DNA from 3 places in the Sporomusa sphaeroides DSM 2875 genome. Region 1 is predicted to be linked to each of the others. Evidence: riboswitches for the same ligand, from Rfam matches in the RefSeq annotation. Region 1 holds a riboswitch; each other region holds the start of a gene.
What was found. A riboswitch is a leader RNA that binds a small molecule or an ion and turns the genes downstream of it on or off. The one in region 1 is predicted to bind cobalamin.
Positions count from the first base shown of each region.

Region 1 (3,282 bases):
TCCAGGGTATCTGGCAGGATCATTAGGACGAGGTATAATACCAGCGCCATCGCCGGCAATCTCATACAGGTTGAGCAGCCGGTAGTAGGTGCCATAAGTAGAGCGCAGGGTCAGATGGTCATCCACCTGTTTTTTCACTGCCAACTGCCAGGTGACCTTATCACTGACCTGAGAATCCTCCGGTTTCATCCAGCTCAAATTAGATTGTCTGATCGCCTTGCCCATGACCTTAGAATAATTGTAGCGAATGCTGGGGGTTAGCCAGAAGTCGGCGGTCTGGTTAAGGGTAATGGTATCCTGCAATTGGAGATTAAACAGCGTATGCTCATAATATGTCCGAAACCGTTCACCATTGGTAATACCATCTTCAAAGTCCTTTTTGTCCATCCGGTTGCCGTCAATATCCATTTTCTCCTTAGACCAGTTAGCCAGGAACTCAAGCATATGGTTGTCACCAGCCTTATAGGTGCCGTCAATGGCCCCGCCAAACCGCCGGGAATCATAAGAACTCCATTTGCCAAGTGCCCTTTCCCCTCCGTTCTCCAGTGCATGATCCGGATTGCTGTAGCGCTTATCCTGATCAAGATAGTTGAACTGCCAGCCCCATTCCAGACTGCCGTCCATATCGCGCCGGCCTACCAGCAAATCCTTACTGGTCAGTTCCTGCCGCTTCCGCTCGAACAAGCCTGGCATATCAACACCTGAGTAACCAGATTCCGAGATATCCCCGGTAAGGTACATGGGTGTTGGTAGCCCCCGGTCAATTTTTTTCCAACTACCCTTGACCAGCCAGTGGTCGTCCTGCCATTTGATAATGGCGTCAGTATTTTTATAGTCGTTATTGCGGCGCCAGCGGGTGGCATTCTCAGAAAGCTCGTTCTTCTGTTTTATCGAAGCTGCGGTTGAATGAAGAAACGAGTTTTTAGAACCATTTAACGCTGCTTTCGCCGCGGCATTATATGCGTCTTCATTCCCCCCCCAACCAAAAGGAGGAGGTTTCATTATCGCATCCGCCTTACTAGTAAAGCCAAAAAATGGAGGAAATATTTTCCAATAATTGTCTGTATATGTGGTTTGAAGCGTATCATATACAGCAGGATTGTTAAATGCCGCAATGGCTTCCTCCGCCGTAGAAAAATCAATACCCGCTCTGTGTAAATCAGAGTTTAAGTTATTAATGTGATTTGCCAAATCCGCCTGTACCCCCGGCATAAATCTTGCATAGGCCGCATCCGATCCGGGATTCTTATACCGGAAATCCCCGTCGCTCTCATCGCGGTTGATGCCGATCATCAGGCTGCCCTTCCCCAGCGGCTGGGTGATCTCCAGGCCGGCGGTAGTGCCGCCCCAGGAGCTTTTGCCGATTTGGGCCGAGATATTAGCTTTGTCGGGCTTCTTGGTGACGATATTGATAACCCCGCCCATATAGGTGCCGCCAAACCGGGCCGGGATATAGCCGCGGTAGACCTCGATCCGCTCGACATTGCTGATGGGAATTGTCGAAATATCGACAGCCGCATCCCCGCCGAGGTTGGACAATACACCATCCACGAATACCCCCACCTGGGCCGCCGTACTGCCCCGAACGGTAACGGTGGTATACTGCCCTTTGCCGGACACATAACGGACATGGACGCCAGGCACATCTTTCAGCAGTTCGGGCAGTGTCTTCTGTTCGCCCTTGTAATCATCAGGCCGGATGATGGTCACCGTGCCTGGCGACAGCTTGGATTCCCAGTCAGGGCGTTTTGCTTCAACGGTGATGGCTTCCAGGGCATATTCCTGCGCCTGCCCGGGGTCTGCCGCCACAGTGTCCTGTGTTTCCTGTGACGGCTCGCCGCCGGCCTCGGCCGCATGAACGATGCCGCTGGAACCAGGGGTCGGAAGCCCCGGAGCCATGCCCAGGGCCAGCGTACAGCAGACGCCAAGCGCCAGGGCTTTTTTGCTTAATTTGCCTTGTTTCAACGAACACTCTCTCCTTTTTACCAATAGTGCTCTTGCCAAAATTTCCGGAAATATTGGCTTGTTTACAGTGTTGTTGTGTCCTCTGTCTCCTTTCTCTAGTGATTTTCCCTATCTTCTCCCTGTCGCTCGCAGGTCAAACGAAGACTTTCCGTACAGGCAGGTCTCCTGGCTCCAGTTCATCATCCGCCCAGCCTTCCCGAAAGTGTTTCCAGTGGCATGGTAAGGGCTGACTCCGTGTTACAGTGGCGGGACCGCGCCGGTTTTGCACCGGACTTCCCTATTAAGCCCCGCAGGGCACCTGTACTCATTTTTTGTGATGCTTCCTCGTACCAAATTCCATTTTTACAATAAAAAATGGATTTCTCATAAGGCCAACCGCTCCGGGTTCACAGAGTGTTGACTATATGAGAAATCCATTATCCACAGTGTTATTACAGCAAGCTGCCATAACCAGCCTATGAAACAGACTGCCCAGATAATCCCCTACCCATCGCTCGCAGGTCAACGGTGATTGTTGTACAGGCAGTTCTCCTGACTCTGGCTCATCGCTCGCCCAAACCTTCCCAGGACTCCTCGTCCCAGTGGCATATCCTTGGGTTCACTCCCCATTACAGTGGCGGGACCGCGCCGGCTTTGCACCGGACTTCCCTATTAAGCCCCGAAGGGCACCTGTACCGCTATATAGTTTTGTTGTTTAACCGCTTGGCAAAATAATAATTTATTTGCTGCCTGTACCGGCTTGATACGGATGGTTCAGGTAGTTGCAGGCTTTGACAGGCTGGCCGGTAAAATACAGGGTCAGCTCACCGGGATTCAGCAGCCAGTTAAGCCGGCGATACTCCCAGGCCCAGGGGGCTGAAACCCTAACCGCATTAAAGCTGTCGAAATAACCCCAGCGGGAGAAAACACGGCCTTGTCCAATATCCTGGCGGCGCTCCCACAAGACTGTCAGGGGCAGCAGAACATAGTCCGTATGTCCCGACCCGGCTTGGTGGTCGCTGCCCAGCCGACTGCCGGCCGGACTCAACACCTGCATATTCTTTTTCCGCAGCAACCGGCTGTTTTTGCCGGCGGCGGCAATGGCGTGAGTTCCGGCGCGAAGCTGCAATACCGGGTGCCCGTCTGCCAGGAACACTCGCCCACCATCCCGGGTTTTCCATTTACCGTTACTGTAGGTCACCAGCAAATCAAGAGCGCAGGTGTTATCCGACAGTTTCCTTACGGCAAGCAGCACACCGGTCATGGCATGTTCATGGCCGCGGCCATGGCGCGGATAGTATTGATAATAGCCAAGATAATAATGGGTATCGCTTTCCA
Region 1 is NZ_CP146991.1:746,837-750,118, reverse strand. Features, by position in the region: gene SPSPH_RS03370 (TonB-dependent receptor) at 1-1,899, opposite strand, end outside; cobalamin riboswitch at 2,104-2,282, opposite strand; cobalamin riboswitch at 2,470-2,653, opposite strand; gene SPSPH_RS03365 (hypothetical protein) at 2,684-3,282, opposite strand, start outside.

Region 2 (3,282 bases), 1.5 Mb from region 1:
TGGCATTCTGCTTGCGTAAAAAAACCGTCTAAAGCATCCAATGGCTTTAGACGGTTTTTAAAAATTACAGTACCTTGCTTCAGTATTTATCTATTCAAGCCTTCACGGATTATTGGACCGTCCAACTAAGTAATTGAGAGATACATTGAATTTGAATAATAATCCCGTCTCTGACATTTCCGTCAGTTATCCTCTGCTTTATCTAATCTACCGACCAGATAATCTAGAGACACATCGAAATAGTCTGCGAGTAAAATAAGTCTGGCCATATTGGGTTCCCTTTCGCCTGATTCGTAAAATCTCCAGGCGCGAGTGGACACTCCTAGTAAATCGGCTAATTCTTGTTGAGATACGTTATGTTTTTGTCTTAATTCTTTTATTCGATGCGAAAAACTCATAAAAACGCTCCTGAAAATATTGACAGGAACTAAATGTTCCTATATAATAGGAACAAATTGTTCCTGTTTGATTTTTATATACTGAAAGGAGGTAGGTAAAAGAGCGACTCGAAACAGCAAGCTTACAGCTGTAAGATGCTAAACAAGGGCAAAGCATGCCCGAGAATGTGTCTGAAGGACACTAGTTGCTCGATACCACGACAAAACAACTGCTGCTGATGGAGACAATCGAACGGAAAACAGGGGTGTGTTCCACATACGATTGTCTCCATTATAGCGCAGTTGGTGGCTGGCTTCAATGTTAAAGGCAGTGGATTAAATTCCTCGTGAACGTTCCGTTAAAAATAAGCCGATAATACCTTTAAAAGGAAAAAGCCGCAGGAATTTATTTTGTGTTTAAATCAACCTTAATCGCCCCATTTTTGGTCTCATAGGCGGCTATATGAGCTTTTATAATCATTTCTAGTTCCTTATTAACTGTTCTGAAATTATTGTCAGCAATATAGCGAAACTTTTCAAGTATATGTTGATCGATACGAAGTGTAAACTTAGATGTATTTGATGACACGGTAATTCCCTCCATAGAAATGTAATTACAATAAATGTATATTAAAAGAAATAGAAAAGGCATATTGACGGCAAAATGACGGCATGATATGATTTAAATGGAAAATGGGGGTGCCTATATTTGGGAGTAAAGTGTTTTGTCAACAATTTTCCTACTTGAGGTCTGTTCTACAGAAAGGGGGCATATAAAAGAGAAGTTTAGATAACGGACTTAACCTTATTAAGCCGCTAACCAAGGGTAAAGTATGCCTAAATTCGTGTCTCAAAGACACGAATTTGGTGTCGCCCTGCATTGCTCACAGTTGGCAGCTGGCTTCAATGCAGGGGTTGAGAAAATGTGACAAATCATTGCAGCGGTGAAGTTATGCAGAGTTTGTAGGAAAACTTTTGCCGTTGCCGAGGGGAAGGAGGGAATAGGAAAAAGTAATAATCCTGAGCTATGCTTCATAGATTAAACCACAGAACAACAGAATATCTTGGGACAGGTGCCCGCAAGGGCTTAATAGGGAAGTCCGGTGAAATACCGGCACGGTCCCGCCACTGTAACGGGGAGTAGTCTTGCATATTGGCCACTGGAGCGTCAAGCTCTGGGAAGGCGCGGGACAGCGATGAACCGGAGTCAGGAGAACTGCCTGTTCGGCAATCACCGTTGTACCTGCGCGTGACAGGGAGGCGATTATGCAGTATTTTCGGAAAATAACGTCAATTTGGCATAAGCACTTCCCAAAGGGGAGTGTTTTTTTTTTTAGTGTCTACTATGCAGAGAGGAAAGAACGGGATAAAGGAATGATCGCTTTTGAACCACATCTACAAAATCATTTGGAACCGGGCACGCGCCTGCTGGCAGGTGGTGTCCGAACTGGCGAAAAACACCGGCCGGATGAAATCGGTCCGCTACAGCAGCGGCGTGCGCGGCGCCAAATGCGTGGTACTCAGCCTGGGATGGCTGCTGGCGCTGAATCTGGCTGCGTCATTTATCCATACGGCGGCTGCGTTTACAACGCCGGCAGACGGCACGTGGACGGCAACAGGAGAGGTCGACGGCTATAATACCTACGAATCGACAGCCACCATGGGTGGCGCCGGGACTCTTCCGACTAACCCTAAAAGGTACAATGCGACGATTGTGCTGCTGGCAGGCGAAAGATGGCGGCCGATGGATGTGCCGGCCAGGGCCTCGTATATAACTGCCGCCGAGCTTACGCTGGCGGGCGGCAGTATGCTTGACCTGGCCTGGAAGGGCAACAGCCAGGGATATCAGGAACCCACGCCTGCTAAGGAGGCCAGTATAAAGCCCATAGCCCTGACTGTGGAAAAACTGAATCTGTCCGGTGACGTTGTTTTGCGCATTAATACCCATGTCAAAAGCACGGGCGGAACCATCCAGATAGGCGGTGTTACCGTTAAACAGCTGACCGGCAGCGGCACCATCTATGTTCAGTCTGCCTATGATCCCAATTATAAGACCATAGTACGCGGCGCGGGCGGGGTTTTCATGCGGCCAATAGAAATGACCACGCCTGCTTATAAGTACAACTATATGGTTGTTGACCTCAGCGCGGCCGGCAGCACTGCTTACAATCAGGTTAATGTGCTGGGGCAGGCATCACTTATCGACGGCCCGCTGCGGATTTACGAACTGGTGCCGGTTATTGACTGGAACAACCTGCAGCCCGGCAAAGCGATCCTGCTGGGGGTAAAGTCCTACAATACCGGTGTCATCTCCGAATCCGGCAAGATGGCCAGTGACGCCCAACTGGCTTTTCGCAATATCTGGCGCATCGAAGAGGGCAATCTCTTCACCCGTATGGATGAACTGCATGCCCGTCATCTCGGCAATACAGGCGCGCCGTCCCTTGCCGGTGCGGCGGACAGGCCGGTAAGCGAAGGCGTCTGGGCCCATAGCTTCCGGGGAAAACTGAACAGCCGCGGCGCGTACGGGCGCGGCTTCAGCCAAAGCTATGACGGGCTGCAGGCCGGGCTTGACAAGGAGCGGGAGGGCGACTTCTATAACGGGACCCTGTACTACGGCGTAATGTTTGGCCGGACAAGTGCCGATGCCGGTTATGCTACCGGCCGGGGAGACCTGACCGGCACGAGCATGGGCGCCTATGCCTCCTGGACCGGTCACAGCGGCCGCTATCTGGATCTCGCTGCCCGGATGACGAAGATCGAAAACGACTACCGGTTTCATGACAGCGACAGCGCCAACTCGGCCAAGTATGGCAGCTGGGCCAGCGGTATCAGCGCCCGGTACGGCTATCGCCGGAACTTGCCCGGCGGCTGGTATTATGAACCTCAGGCCGGTTTAGCAGTC
Region 2 is NZ_CP146991.1:4,251,013-4,254,294, reverse strand. Features, by position in the region: gene SPSPH_RS19595 (helix-turn-helix domain-containing protein) at 183-398, opposite strand; gene SPSPH_RS19590 (Arc family DNA-binding protein) at 784-966, opposite strand; cobalamin riboswitch at 1,432-1,615, shown strand; gene SPSPH_RS19585 (TonB-dependent receptor domain-containing protein) at 1,762-3,282, shown strand, end outside.
Region 2: it holds a riboswitch for cobalamin, as region 1 does, so the genes downstream of both, SPSPH_RS19585 (TonB-dependent receptor domain-containing protein) here and SPSPH_RS03370 (TonB-dependent receptor) in region 1, are expected to answer to the same signal.

Region 3 (3,282 bases), 2.2 Mb from region 1:
TCCTCCCATTTCCGGCCCCGCTATTATGCTTTTGCCAATTCCAGATCAAGCATATAGTGACTGAATTTTTCCAGTTCATCATCATTCAGCGCTTTTATGTGCGTTTGACCCTGATGTTTAGCAATGACCCCCGCCAGTTCTTTAAAGAAACCAGCGGCTTCTGAATCCGGATACTTTTCCAGCACGGTTTTGCCTGCCAGTTCTGACAGGGTTATTTCCCGGCTGAATGGGACATCGGCCACTACCTGCGTACCTGTCAATAAGGCAAACTGCTCCACTGCCTCGCGCTTCGACTCACCGGTTCTACAATTGTGAATTAATCCCCCCAGCGTCACGGACCGTGCCCCCTGGCTTCTGCTAATCGCTTTCATGATGTTATTGGCAGCATATAGCGACATGAACTCCGCTGATGTCACAATATAAACGGTATCTGCATATCTTTCGCGCATCGGAACTGAAAAGCCGCCACACACAACATCGCCCAACACGTCATAGATAACAGCGTCCCAGCCCTCACGCCAGAGCTCCAGGTACTTCAATTCCTCCATCATGGTGATGATTCCCCTGCCGGCGCAGCCAATGCCAGCCTCAGGCCCTCCCGCCTCGATGCAGTCAACACCGCCGAAACCCGGAAAAACAATATCGTTCCTGTCAATCCCCTCTGGTTTTATCTGCAATTGTTGCAACACGGTAGGAATTTTACGCCCCACCAGGCAACGTGCGGAATCCGCCTTTGGATCGCACCCGATATGTAAAGTCTTACAGCCTTGGCTCGCCAGCGCTGCGGAAACATTGGCGGAAACTGTGGATTTGCCAATTCCGCCTTTGCCATAAAACGCAATCTTTAAACAGTCTTTCTCATTTTGTGGATTCATGCACATTCCTTTCTATTGCCAAACGGCTGCAACAGTCAGCCTTTTGGCAACCCCCACTGCAGCCGGAATTCATTGCGTACAAACAATATCACTGACAACGCAAACTACGCATCAACTAGAAATTTTTGCTTGCAAAATTACACGTTTACATCCGGTAATTTCCTGTTAGAATTTATAATCTAATTGCAGACGATAGACCTGATCTTCCACTTGTGCGCTTGACGGGGTTGTTTTCCCATGGTTTTGCGGATTATATTTTTCATAGAATAACGTTGCTGTTAGCTCGGGAGTTAACTGGCGCTTGGCGCTAAGAGCCCAGTAGGTAAAGTCGCCGATATTAATATTTTTGGTACGCATCATCGATATTCCACGCGCCGTATTCGTGCAAGAGTTATAGTCCAGCGCATTTTGCTCTATATTTCGATACTCGACCGCATACTGCATATCGCCGACCTTTTTTGTTTCCGGAGTCTTAGCAATCAGTTTATAGGCTTTATCGTGCGTATCGGCAAGACCCCAGATATACTCAGCGCCGGTATATAAATAATTATTGAATAATTTCGTGTTGGCTGTCACGGAATAACCCGTTTTGCTGCCGTTTTTCACACCATACTTGCTTACATCAGCAGCAGATACATAAGAATCGGTAGTATAGACCATTCCCCCGACTTTGAAAGCGCCAACCGGTCCAATAGCCGCAATCCCTTTTACATTGTAATTCGCGCCATCGTCAGTACGAGCGTTTAAATTCCCATAAAAAGAAGTCACGTTTGTTTTACCAATTTTGTTTTGGAATTTAGCCCCTTGTAAAGACGGGAAATTCTTTGCGTTACCACCATCCGGGCGGTTTCCCGCCGCTGGATAACCAGCATCGCCAGGCGTGTGGCCATCATCCATGCTAACCGCAAGTCCTTCAAACATACTAAACACCTGGCGACCAATCGTAGCATTCCAGTCCGGTTGCTTGTATGTTAAGCTGGCAACGGAAATCTGCACGTCATCGACATTAGGCGGAGCATCTCCAAACAGTGAATCACCAGCTACCACCCTTGTATTGAATGACCATTCCGGGCTTAGCTTATATCCTAAATTTAAACGGATACGGTATTTATTCGCGTTAAAGTCTGGTTGATTATAGTTCGTTTGTTTATCAAACCGTAACCTGATGTCGCCATTTACAGTTAAAGAATCATTTTCCGCTGCAAAAGCCGTGGCTCCTGTCCCTAAGGCAACCATCAACGTCAACAACAAAATACTTTTTTTCATTCTGCTATTTCTCTCCCTTGTTTCTTGATACTGCTATAACAAGCCATATTCCCCTCAGACGTAACTACAGTTTTGCGTGAGCGCCTTTCTTGTGTCAATAACTCACCTCTCTTAAACCTTCCACCTTAACTGGACAACGTCCATACCTACTACGAATAAAAAAATCTCCCGGCCATCGGCGGGAGATAGAAAGAGTACCCCTTGTTGTATTAAAAAATCCCGGCGCAAAACGCCGGGAAGAAATACCATACAACATGTATGTACTTAACCCCCTCCCTATCGCTCGTAGGTAAAACGGTGATTGACAGACAGGCAGTTCTCCTGGCTCTAGATCATCGCTTGTCCAAACCTTCCCAAGACGCGTGTCTCAGTGGCATACTTTGGATTCGCTCCCTATTACAGTGGCGGGACCGCGCCGGCGTTACACCGGTCTTCCCTATTAAGCCCTTGCGGGCACCTATCTTAACGCTATTTAATTATCCTGAAAGGTTAATACTCCATTATTCGTTTCATAATAGCATTTTTTGTAATGATGTGTCAATTTCTTTTGTAGTTTTTACATTTTTTGAGCGTCGCTTAAGTACTGATGCTTATGTACTGATTCAACCGGTATAAATCCTGATGCCGCATCAATTTACATTTTAAAGATCAATAATCGCCAAAATCTTCAACAATTGACATTCAATAAACAAAAGTGCTATTATGATTGCAATTTAGAAAATACAATTGCATATGATCGAAATAGGTGCCCTACGGGCTTAATAGGGAAGTTTGGTGTAAAACCAACACGGTCCCGCCGCTGTGACGGAGAGCAAACCTGCATAATGCCACTGGATATCCCGGGAAGGCGCAGGTAAGCAATGACCCTAAGTCAGAAGAACTGCCTATTTAAAAGTCACCGTTTGACCCACGAGCGATGGGAAGGCGATTATGAGAGTAATCATTTTTCCCGGCTATTATTTATGCCGGGATTTTTATTCGGACTGAGTCCTCTTATAGCGTAACCCTCCCTTTGCAAGTTCAGGGAGGGTTTTGTCGTACCAATCACTCACTTTACTACTGCTGCAATTAAAAATATAGAAGCACACCGTTTCGGCGTGCTTCCGTCGTTTATAAGGCATGCAGTTTTCGGGCGGTAATC
Region 3 is NZ_CP146991.1:2,985,486-2,988,767, forward strand. Features, by position in the region: gene SPSPH_RS13980 (nitrogenase iron protein NifH) at 24-875, opposite strand; gene SPSPH_RS13985 (hypothetical protein) at 1,041-2,141, opposite strand; cobalamin riboswitch at 2,436-2,617, opposite strand; cobalamin riboswitch at 2,868-3,043, shown strand; gene SPSPH_RS13990 (hypothetical protein) at 3,252-3,282, opposite strand, start outside.
Region 3: it holds a riboswitch for cobalamin, as region 1 does, so the genes downstream of both, SPSPH_RS13985 (hypothetical protein) here and SPSPH_RS03370 (TonB-dependent receptor) in region 1, are expected to answer to the same signal.